DNA from 2 places in the Fulvivirga maritima genome. Region 1 is predicted to be linked to the other one. Evidence: riboswitches for the same ligand, from Rfam matches in the RefSeq annotation. Region 1 holds a riboswitch; the other holds the start of a gene.
The links. A riboswitch is a leader RNA that binds a small molecule or an ion and turns the genes downstream of it on or off. The one in region 1 is predicted to bind cobalamin.

Region 2: it holds a riboswitch for cobalamin, as region 1 does, so the genes downstream of both, LVD15_RS21735 (bifunctional adenosylcobinamide kinase/adenosylcobinamide-phosphate guanylyltransferase) here and LVD15_RS04555 (TonB-dependent receptor plug domain-containing protein) in region 1, are expected to answer to the same signal.

The regions. Positions count from the first base shown of each region.
Region 1 is NZ_CP089980.1:1,115,489-1,121,010, reverse strand. It holds gene LVD15_RS04570 (ABC transporter ATP-binding protein) at 1-363, opposite strand, end outside; gene LVD15_RS04565 (FecCD family ABC transporter permease) at 360-1,415, opposite strand; gene LVD15_RS04560 (ABC transporter substrate-binding protein) at 1,417-2,565, opposite strand; cobalamin riboswitch at 2,665-2,874, shown strand; gene LVD15_RS04555 (TonB-dependent receptor plug domain-containing protein) at 2,971-4,863, shown strand; gene LVD15_RS04550 (YncE family protein) at 4,873-5,522, shown strand, end outside.
Region 2 is NZ_CP089980.1:5,161,215-5,166,736, reverse strand. It holds gene cobC (alpha-ribazole phosphatase) at 489-1,019, opposite strand; gene LVD15_RS21745 (adenosylcobinamide-GDP ribazoletransferase) at 1,001-1,789, opposite strand; gene cobT (nicotinate-nucleotide--dimethylbenzimidazole phosphoribosyltransferase) at 1,786-2,838, opposite strand; gene LVD15_RS21735 (bifunctional adenosylcobinamide kinase/adenosylcobinamide-phosphate guanylyltransferase) at 2,880-3,383, opposite strand; cobalamin riboswitch at 3,423-3,619, opposite strand; gene LVD15_RS26945 (5-methylcytosine restriction system specificity protein McrC) at 4,118-4,450, opposite strand; gene LVD15_RS26940 (McrC family protein) at 4,404-5,417, opposite strand; gene LVD15_RS21725 (McrB family protein) at 5,410-5,522, opposite strand, start outside.

The DNA of each region.
Region 1 (5,522 bases):
AAGATTCCAATTCACATATGGATAGCGGCCAAGAGCTATCACCTCTCTGGCTGTTAGGTTGCCTGCATTTATTCGGTCAGTTAAAACCAGGCTGATGTTTTTAGCCATCATTTCTGATGTCATGCTACTTATCTCCTGCCTATCTATTAAAATTTGACCTGATATTGGTTTTTGTATGCCTGAAATGGTTCTTAATAAGGTGGATTTGCCCACGCCATTAGGTCCCATAAAACATATCAGCTTTCCGTAAGGTAGCTTCAGATTAATGCCTTGGAGAATGGGTGTTATTTTCTTCTTATTAGCATACCCAACAGTGAGGTCTTTCAGGATCAGGGCTATATCGTCGTTATCTATAGGTATCATTTGCCAAAAGCCCGGTTAACGTTTTTCTTTCTGATAAGCACCCAAACCACTACTGGCGCGCCAATTAGTGAGGTGACTGCGTTGATAGGTAGTATAAATTCGCTGTTAGGAATTTGGGATACAATGTCACAAATCAGCATGGTGATTACTCCGCCCATGGCTACTGCCGGCAGAGTGTATTTATGGTCGGAGGTGTTGATCAAAAGGCGTGTAAGGTGCGGTACGGCCAGACCTATGAAGGCTATAGGGCCGCAAAAAGCCGTGACACTGCCTGCCAATATGCTGGTGCTGATGATGATCATTAGCCTCACTTTTTTAATATTAACTCCCATGCTAAGCGCATAGTTTTCGCTAAGGAGAAGTGTGTTGAGGGGCTTAATCATGGAAAACGAGAGGGCTATTCCCGCTATGATTACGGGAATGAGTATCATAATCTGATCCCATGAAAGACGGCCCAGGCTGCCCATGGTCCAGATAAGGTATATTTTTATTTCTTCGGAATTACTGTAAAACTGGAGTACGCTTACTATGGCGCCGGTGAAGCTGCCAAACATGAGACCAATAATGAGCAAGGTCATGCTGTCTCTAACTTTAAAAGAGGCCGCTAAAACCAGAAATAATACCAGCGATGAGCCTATGGTGGAGGCAAGAATAATGAGCCAGCTGTTCATGTAAAAGGAGAAAGCGGTTCCTAAAATAGCTCCGGCCATTACCAGTAGTGCTACGCCTAGGCTGGCACCAGTGCTGATGCCCAGCACAAAGGGCCCGGCCAGCGGATTTCTGAAAAGCGTTTGTAGTTGCAGGCCGCTCACGGAAAGCGCTATACCTACTAATAGAGCAGTAGTAGCTCGTGGCATGCGAAACTGCCAGATGATATTAGTCCAGCTGGTCTTAGAGCCTTCTCCGGTGAAGATGATCTCCAGAATTTCATCTACAGGGATGTGTACACTGCCTAAAAAAAGGTCTAATGTAAATAAAATGAAAATACACAGAGGCAATGCTACCCAAAGCGAGATAGTATATTTTCGTTTGTCGGATAGCAAAGCGTTCAAATTAATTCAGTTTTTGATAGAAGTAGGTTTCATATTCAGGAAGTAATTCAGGGTGTGCTATTTTCACCAGATCACTCAGAATTAAGTCAGGGCGAGCAGCTCCGGTTTCAAAGTAATCATTCCCTCCATTTTTATTAATCCTTTTTATATACGCGTATACTTCATTGTTTTTAAAAGACTCAAACTCACTATATCTCGGGTTGGCCTGGGTAAGCTCTTGCAGACTTTTATACTGACCGGCACCTATCCATAAGTCGGCCTCAGCTGCTTTTTCATACACCGCTTCAAAAGCCAGAGAGAGGCTGCCTGTGCTTTCATCATCTTTCCATAAATAGTCTATACCTGCGGCTTCAAAAAAGCGGCCGGCCCAGCTATTTCCGCCAGACATATACCAAACATCATTATAAATAACACCGGTAAAGGCAGTAGGTTTATGTGTTATATTTTTCACCTTTTCTTTCACAGCTAAATATTGCTTTTTTATCTCTTGAAATTTCTCTTCAGCCAGGTCAGACTTGTCGAAAAACTCAGCGATAAACTTAATCCATTCCGCTCTTCCCAGTGGGGTTTCTTCCAGGTAAGCGACTTGGAGGGCTACAGGTATTCCTAATCGGCTGATTTGTTCCAGATCTTGAGAGTTTCCATTCATAGTGTAGCCAAAAACCACCTCGGGGTCTATCTCTGTAAGGGTTTCCATATTTATTTTGGTGTCTATGCCTAACTCCTTAATCTCGCCAGATTCTACTCTTTTCGTCAGTACTTCAGAAGAAATAAATTGAGTGCTGGGGAAGCCTTTCAGCGTATTTTCTACACCAAGCATTTCTAAAGCAGGCAGGTGTACTGTGGCCGTACAGACTATTCTTGATACCGGTGTGCGGATTACCACTGTCTCTTCGCTGTGCTCGGGAACCGTTTCTCCTTTGGGTACTAGCAGGTAATGAGCGGGAGTGCTCGCCCCTTGGTAAGGCTCTTTTACTTCTATGTGAGTTACTTTTCCTTGTCTCCTTATGGAGAAGTTAACGGCATCTTCTAAGGCTACCGTTTCTTTCGATGCGGAACTCTGCTGTGCAGATTCTGCTGATTCCTGTTTCTGATTACAGGCAAATAAAAGGCAGGTGACAAGGAAAAAGTATGGGTAAATTTTATTCATTTATAAAGTGGGCTAAAGTAAATGACTAAGGCAAACATACAGTTTTATGAAATTAATGTGCAAGTAAGAAGCTTTGTTGGTTTAAATAAATCTTTAGCTACCTTTGCTGAGAATTTTGGTTTATCGCCTCTGTTACAGGAGGTAATAATTAAAAGGGAATCCGGTGATTTGTAAGAAAATTCCGGAGCTGTACCCGCAACTGTAAGCTCATTTGTGTTCATCATTCACTCTTAAAGTCACTGTCATAAAAGATGGGAAGGCTGATGATGAAGAGCAAGCCAGGAGACCTGCCATATTCAATTAACAACGAAGCTTTCGGGAGTTATGGCTTCAGGCAGATGACCCATGCTTAATTTCTGGTGCACCTTCCTGTTTCCCTACTTAAAGCTTCATGAATGATGATTTATGAGGAATTTCTTTTGCCTAATATTCTTATCTGCTTGCTGTTATACTGCTTACGGGCAAGATACTACTGCTGTCACTTTGCAGGAAGTGCGCATTGAAGATAAAAGAATACAGGATTTTCAGACTGGTGAAAAGATAGAGACGGTCAGTTCTCAATACCTAAAAAACAGACAAGGAGGCAATATGGCCGAGCTGTTAACCAAGGCTGGTGGGTTAAATATCAGGTCTTATGGTGTTGGCGGATTATCTACGCCTTCAGTTAGAGGTACAGGTAGTAATCATACTCCTGTAATGTGGGAAGGGCTCAACCTGCAAAGTCCCATGAACGGATCTTTAGACCTTACTCTGGTGCCGGTTTCATTTATTGATAATGTAGCCATTCAATATGGAGGCTCCGGATCTGTTTTGGGTTCAGGCGCTTTGGGTGGTGCTATTCATATTAATACAGATCTTAAAAATATACATCAGGGAGTTGGCGGGAGTCTGTTTCAGCAGTTCGGCAGTTTTGGTAAACAATACACAGGCCTTAACCTCAGCTATGGAAAAGGAATAGTAAAGGCTAAAGTGCGAGCATTTACCCATCAGGCTGATAATGATTTCGAATTTTTTAATCGATTTAACAACAGAGAAGAGGAAATGGATAACGCTCAGGTAGATCAGCGCGGGGTAATGAGTGAGTGGTATTTTGATTTGCCTAAAAGCCAAAGCATAACAGCTAAATATTGGTATCAGTATAATGACATTCATTTGCCTAATGCTGCTTCTTTGGGAGGCAAAGCCATAGAAACGCAAACCGATGAATTTCATAGAGCCGTAGTTCATTATCAGAATAATAGGCCTAAAGGTGTGTTTGAAATACGTTCAGGACTGGTTAATCATTATTTAAATTATAAGGATTATGTAGCTCCGGCATCTATTAGCAAGTCAAATACCTGGATCAATGATATTCATAAGATTTTCAGGCTTAAGCCTAATCATGAGCTGCAGGTAGGTTTCAATTACACCTATGATCAGGCTGAGACAGAAAGTTATGGTAGCAATATTCCTGACAGACATAGGCTGGCGCTTTTTGTGGGTTCAAAATGGCTGTTGATGAAAAAGTTGGAAGTTAATCTTATGGCTCGTCAGTCATATATTGATGACGAGTTGGTGCCTTTCCTTCCTTCATTAGGCCTGCAGTACTTCATTAGCCCTGAGTGGCAGACTAAAACTAAGGTTGCTCGCAGCTACAGAGTTCCTACTTTTAATGACCTCTACTGGACAGGTAGTGGGGCTACAGGAAATTTAGATCTCATTCCGGAAGAAGGATGGAGCGTAGAGCAGGGGTTCATTTTTCAAAAAGCCAATCTTCAGGCTGAGTTTACAGGGTTCTATAACGTCATTGATAATTGGATTCAATGGGTGCCAAGAGGAAGTATATGGCTGCCTGAAAATGTAGAGCAGTTACAGTCAAGAGGTGTAGAACTCAGCCTTAAATACCATTATAATATTTTGCCCAATTGGAGCCTTCAGGCAACAGGTAAATATGCCTATACTAAGGCTACCAAAGAAAAGGTAGGTTCAGTGCAAGACGAAACTCAATTGCACAAACAAACCATTTATACTCCTGAAAATCAGGCTTCTGTTTCACTGAGTAGCAACTATAAAAACCTTTCACTTGTGTATTTATTTAAGTACACTGGCGAGCAAGCCACTACAGGAGATAACACTTTAAGTATAGATGCTTTTGCTACCAGTGATTTATCTCTTGTTTATATGCAAAGCTTGGGTAAGCATAGTGTAAGCCTTAGCGGAAGTGTTAAAAATATGCTAGACCAGGCTTATGAAATTAGAAGTGGCAGACCTATGCCTGGCAGGCATTATCAAATAAGTATTCAATATCAATTTAATTAGATTATAACTATGAAAAACAAGTTTTACTTAAAACTAATGGTGCTGCTTTTAAGCATCTCAATAATATCCTGTTCTGATGATGACGGAGATCCCAGGCCAACAAGTATTTCTCCGATGGGAGATAATGGATATTTCATCATTAATGAAGGAAACTTTGGTAGTGGTGATGCTAGTCTTTCTTACTACAACAGAGATTCAGCTAAGGTTTTTAATGATGTATTCTCTACGTATATAGGTAGGCCATTAGGTGATCAGGCTCAGTCAATGTATATCGCAGATTCAATTGGTTTTATTATAGTGCAGGGGTCTGTTAAAATAGAGGTGATTAACATTAACTCAATGACTTCAATTGCCACCATTACTGGTGAAGATGGATTAGTTTCTCCTAGATATTTTTTAAAAATAGATGATGATAAAGCCTATGTTACTGACTGGGGAGAAGGAGGTATAGTTGGGACAGTGAAAATCATTGACTTGCATACATATGAAATAACAAATACAGTTAGTACTGGTGTAGGAGCAGATAAGTTAGTGAGAAGAGGTGATGAAGTGTACGTGGTAAATAGTGGAGGGTATGGAACTGATAATACTATAGCTGTTATCGACGTAGCTGCAGATGAGGTAGTAAAAAAGATCGAAGTTGGTGCTAATCCAAATTC
Region 2 (5,522 bases), 2.3 Mb from region 1:
TTTTATTAATCATGGAGTTTTATGAAAGGAAATGGAATAATACATTCCCAAAGTCATCCTGAGGCACTCGAAGGAGACTTTTTGCTGGCTTAGGAGTAAATAGTTTGACTCTTAATGCAATTGTATCAGAACTTTACCGTCTACTCTTCGAGAACCTCAGAGTGACTCGGGTAGCATGGCTCAATCGTGATTACATTATGGATTGTAAGCCTTCAATGGCTCTTCAATACCCCGTTCATTCTAATAACCATGGAGTTCAATGAAAGGAAATGTAATAATACATTCCCAAAGTCATCCTGAGGCACTCGAAGGAGACTTTCTACTGGATTAGGAGTAAATGGTTTGTCGCTTAATGCACTTGTATCAGTACTTCACCGTCTACTTTTCGAGAACCTCAGAGTGACTCGGGCTGCATCGACTCTGCCAGGCATCAGAGTGACTCGGGAAGCATCAACTCTTCCAAGTCAGGCAGCATGACTCGACCGCAATTATACGGCATCATATTTCCAAACCTCCCCATACCCTATATTGAAATTTTCAAAGGCTTTGTTTAAAGGAATGTTGTTAAGGTGCGCATGCATGATTCTTATTACTCCGGCATGAGTCACTACCGCAATCTTTTGCTTTGAATCATTTACTTGAATAGACTGCCACCATTCTTTTACGCGGGCATGAAGGCCTTCCATTGATTCACCATTGGGGGTTTTGGCTGTCACAAAGTGCTCCATCCAATAGTCTAATGGTTCATTAGGAATTTCATCCCACTTTTTCATTTCCCAATCACCAAAATTCATTTCTTTGAGCCGGTCATCGGTTATGACCTGGCTGGTCAGTTGCTGCGCTAAAATAGTACAGCGTTTGAGAGGGCTGCTATACACCGTATCGAACTTCTCGGGTAACTGTGGCTTGAGCTGTCGGCATTCAGCTTCAAATGAGTCAGTAATGTCAAGGTCACTCTGGCCATAGCAGATGCCTTTAGCCACCTGCGGCGTGGTATGTCTTATAAAGTAAACTTCCATATCAGTATTAAAAATAGATAAAAAGCCACTTCTGTTACTTGTTGCGTTGCCCCCAAGCAGTCGCCGGTATAGCCTCCTATCCATTTGGTGAAGTACCTGGCCAACCACATCTTCACAACATATAAAATCGGAATGAGGGCCAACACAAAAGCATTATGGGAAAGCAAACACAAGGCTATCAAAGGAATAACTCCTAAAAATGCAGCTATTATCAGGTTAGCTCTATGCGCTTGCTGAGCCACAGGCTTGGCCTTGCTGTCGTCTGTATCTCTTACATAAGCATGGGTAAATATGAAGGTCGCGGCCATAAAACGACTCAGGGCATGGGCACTGACCATAATCATCAGTATAATCCACAAATCGGTCAAATTGCTTATTTCCACTAACAGACTAGTCTTTAGCAACAGGATGAGAATCATGCCAATGACGCCATAAGCTCCCATTCGGCTATCTTTCATAATAACCAGAATCTTTTCTTTAGTCCAGCCACCACCAAAGCCATCACATACATCAGCAAAACCGTCTTCATGAAAGGCTCCGGTAGTCAGCACCGAAGCGATAATGCTTAGCACAATACCCACCGCAGGATTCACGGCCCACGCTCCTATTAAAAAAGCTACTGCAGCAATGCCACCAACTATCCAACCGATCAAAGGAAAGTAACGAATGGATTTGTTAATATATTCCGGGCTATGATCTACCGATTTAGGGCATGGGATGCGCGTATAAAACATCAAAGCCGTAAAAAATACTCTGATTTGTTCTTTCATATCGTGGATTGCTGGCTTACTCCTGCCCCTTCAAAGCTGGCCATTTCATTCAGAAAAGTACAAGCCGACTGCACAATAGGATAAGCCACCGCACAGCCTGTCCCCTCGCCTAGTCGCATGCCTAGCTTAAGCAATGGTTTGGCGTTAAAAGTCTTTAGCATCATCTGATGGCCATGTTCTTCAGATTGGTGAGTAAATACACAATAACCTAAAATGGCCTTTTCTATCATTTGGGCCACCAGCAAAGCAGCAGTACAAATAAAGCCGTCTACCAGTATAATCATGCCTAATTCAGCCGCTTTGAGCATTCCACCACATATCTGAGCTATTTCAAACCCACCCAAACTAGCGAGTACAGCTATGGGATCATTCTTATCCAGATCTTGGTGCTTTTCCAATACTTGTTGCAATGTTTTTATCTTCCCTGCTAGTTGCTCCTGATTAGCCCCTGTGCCTTTACCCACGCAGGCTGCTACAGGCTTATCACAAATAACACTCATTAATAGCGATGCCGATGATGTGTTACCTATCCCCATTTCTCCAAAACCAATAACGTTGCTGCCATTATTAAAAATGCCTTGAACTACCTCAGCCCCTTTGGCTATAGCTTGCTCACATTGGGCAATAGTCATGGCGGGACCTTCCAGATAATTGGCCGTTCCATAAGCTATTTTAGCATCTATAATGCTATCAAAAGGGCCGAAATCATAGTTTACACCGGCATCAATGATCTTTATATCAATGTTATTTTGCTTGGATAGCACATTGATAGCCGCACCACCGTTTACAAAATTCATCACCATTTGGTAGGTCACCTCTTGCGGGTAGGGATTAACCAAACCTGTTTTAGCAATACCATGATCACCGGCAAATACGGCAATAGTGGGTGCATTTAACGATGGCGTTAGCGTTTGCTGAATACGCGCAATGGTAAAAGCGGTGTCTTCTAAAAGCCCCAGTGCACCAATGGGCTTAGTCTTAAGGTCTATTTTACTGCGAATAGCATCATCCAGATGATCAGCAACAGGTTGGATAGTAAAGTGAAGCATGATTGAGTTTTAGAAATAATAATAATCAGGTATGTAGTAAGTCATTTTAATGTTAAAGGAAGGCCAGAAACCATAAAAAAGGCCTTATCAGATTGGCTGGCTATGAATTCATTCATCCATCCTTGCAGTTCTGTGAATTTACGGCCCACTTCAGTCTGTGCGTGTATGCCCATCCCAATTTCATTAGAGATAATGATGAGGGTTCCCTCCTGCTGAAAGAGCGCTGAGAGCTCTGCTTTACCCTTTTCAAGGCATTCATCTACATTGTTCTTGGTATCAACATACCAGTTGGTGAGCCAAAGTGTAATACAGTCCAGCACCACTACCTTGCCAGAGACATCCAGTTTACTGAGGTGCTTTTCTTCCTCTATGGTAGTCCAGCGGTCATCTCTATCGGCGACATGGCGCGCTACTCTTTTCTTAAAATCACCGTCCCACTGGCGGGCAGTGGCCAGATATATGGGGTTATCCGATAAGCTCAGCGCCAGTTTTTGCGCATAGCCACTCTTTCCGGATCTTTCCCCTCCTGAAATGTAATAGATCATGGTTTATCAGCTTATTCCTGACTCTTCCTCCGAAAGCCGTTAAAATATAAGCCACTGGCAGGTCTTCTGGCTCGCTTCCAATGTTTTTGGCCTTCCCATTCTACAGAATAGTGGCAAGAGGTAAAACAACTTTCAGAAACTTACAGCTACGGGGATAGCTCCGGACTTTCACCGAATTCCCATTTTAATTCATTGCAGCCTGAGAGGAGAATGAAACCAATAGCGAGTCAAAGCTATGGATTATGATCTAATATTGTCTTTAAAAAAATTAATTAATTCTTCTATTGTCTTAGTTATGATTTTCAGGATTTAAGGATGTCAGGATTTGAATTATACTTCAGATTAGATACCTTCTTAAATGGTATGCTTTTGCCTCCGAAGTTGTCTAAACCTTGATTTTTCATGATTTACCTGATTGCATGATTTTTTTATTATTGTGTACCCGTTTAAATTGAAGGGATTTTGAACCGGAGTTGTCTTAATAGTGATTTTCAGGATTTAAGGATGTCAGGATTTGAGTTGTACTTCGGAGTAAATATCTTCTTAAATTGTAAGCTTTGCTTCAGAAGTTGTCTAAACCTTGATTTCGCGTGATTTACCTGATTACATGATTTTCTTGTTATTGTGTACCCGTTTAAAATGAAGGGATTTTGAACCGGAGTAGATCAATATACCAATTTCCTGTCAATTGCTCTGGGAAATATTAGAGCATTTGAAAGTAAAGGAAGAGACATCTAACTTTTACGCGATGACTTTTCAGCAGAATCCAGTTGGATGGCTTTAAGAATAGCTTCACCTATTTCTCGATTCAAAACTTTTTTATTCTCTTGTACTATAATCAAATCCGCAAACATCAATCCACAGGAAAGATCGCTAAGTTTGTCTTTACTGATATTTTGAAAATCACCATCCTCTTTTCTCACAGCGTCTTTCACTTGATCTGGATAAAGCAAATAACCTTCATTTGATTCAAAGTAATGGAGGTAAGCATATACCTGACGAAGATCTTCCAAAGAAACTTTAGACTGAAACTTCCACTTGGTATCGATCACTACTTTTTTTATCATCTGAGAGTTCGATGACTAAATCAGGTTTAAGAGGTCGAGAATAGCCATTATTTGGCTTCCAAAAGGCCTTAGATGGCTGAGCCAACACCTTCACCCCTTTGCCAGATGCAGCCCTCACCAAACTCCAATAAATAAAGCTTTCCCAAAGTTTGTTCATGTCAAACATGATAGCTAGAATGTCATTGGGGCCGCCTTTGATATCCGGGTGATAATTGAGAAGAATGATTCTGGCCAGCTCAATGGCTCCTTTGTAGCTTTCAGTTTTTCGCTCATAGGCGAGTGTCCGAAAGAGCTTTTCATTGATCACTCTACTCTTAGATTCCGGAAAAAATAGTAATAAAGCTTCCGCATTTCTTCTCACAGCATCCGAACCAACCTTAGCCACGCACTCCAGACCAGCTCTAAGAATGAAATTGAAGACATTGTCCTGATCATAAACCGTATGCGCCACATAAAAGCGTTCGGCATGCACCGCATTTTTCGTGATCTGCTGATGCACCAATAGTTTACCCTTCAAGGCAGACTGATTACTGGTATTCGTTCGATATTTCTTGATCAATCCTTGATGGATAAGTCGTTCCGCTTCTGATAAGAACAACTGAAAATAAGTTTCCAGTACACTATGCTGACGTATTAGAATATTCGCTTGCGTAGTAGTCTTCGCTTCTACTTGCAGACTTATGAGCAGCATATCTAATAACACTTGTTGCCACTCGGATTTGTTTAGCTGATGTTTGTCTGTCTTAGGCAGCACCTCAATGGTGAGGTCGCCTACTTTGATTACTCCAACATGTTCATTGAAGCGAACCTTATTGAAAAAGACCTGAAAGAATCCGGTTTGATTGGCTTGCTCGTACCTAGCCAGAGCATCCAGATGCTTCTTTTTGAATTGAAGGCCTTGCACCTCTTGACCTAAGGTAAGCCAGCTCCACTCATAAACTAATATTTTATCTGCTTGCCTAGTCACCAATGATCGTTTTCACCTTTTCTAATATATTGTCAGAAGTTAGGTCTGTTAATTTATATCGGATGGTTGGTAAATAGTCATCCTGATCATAAACCGCCATTTTGG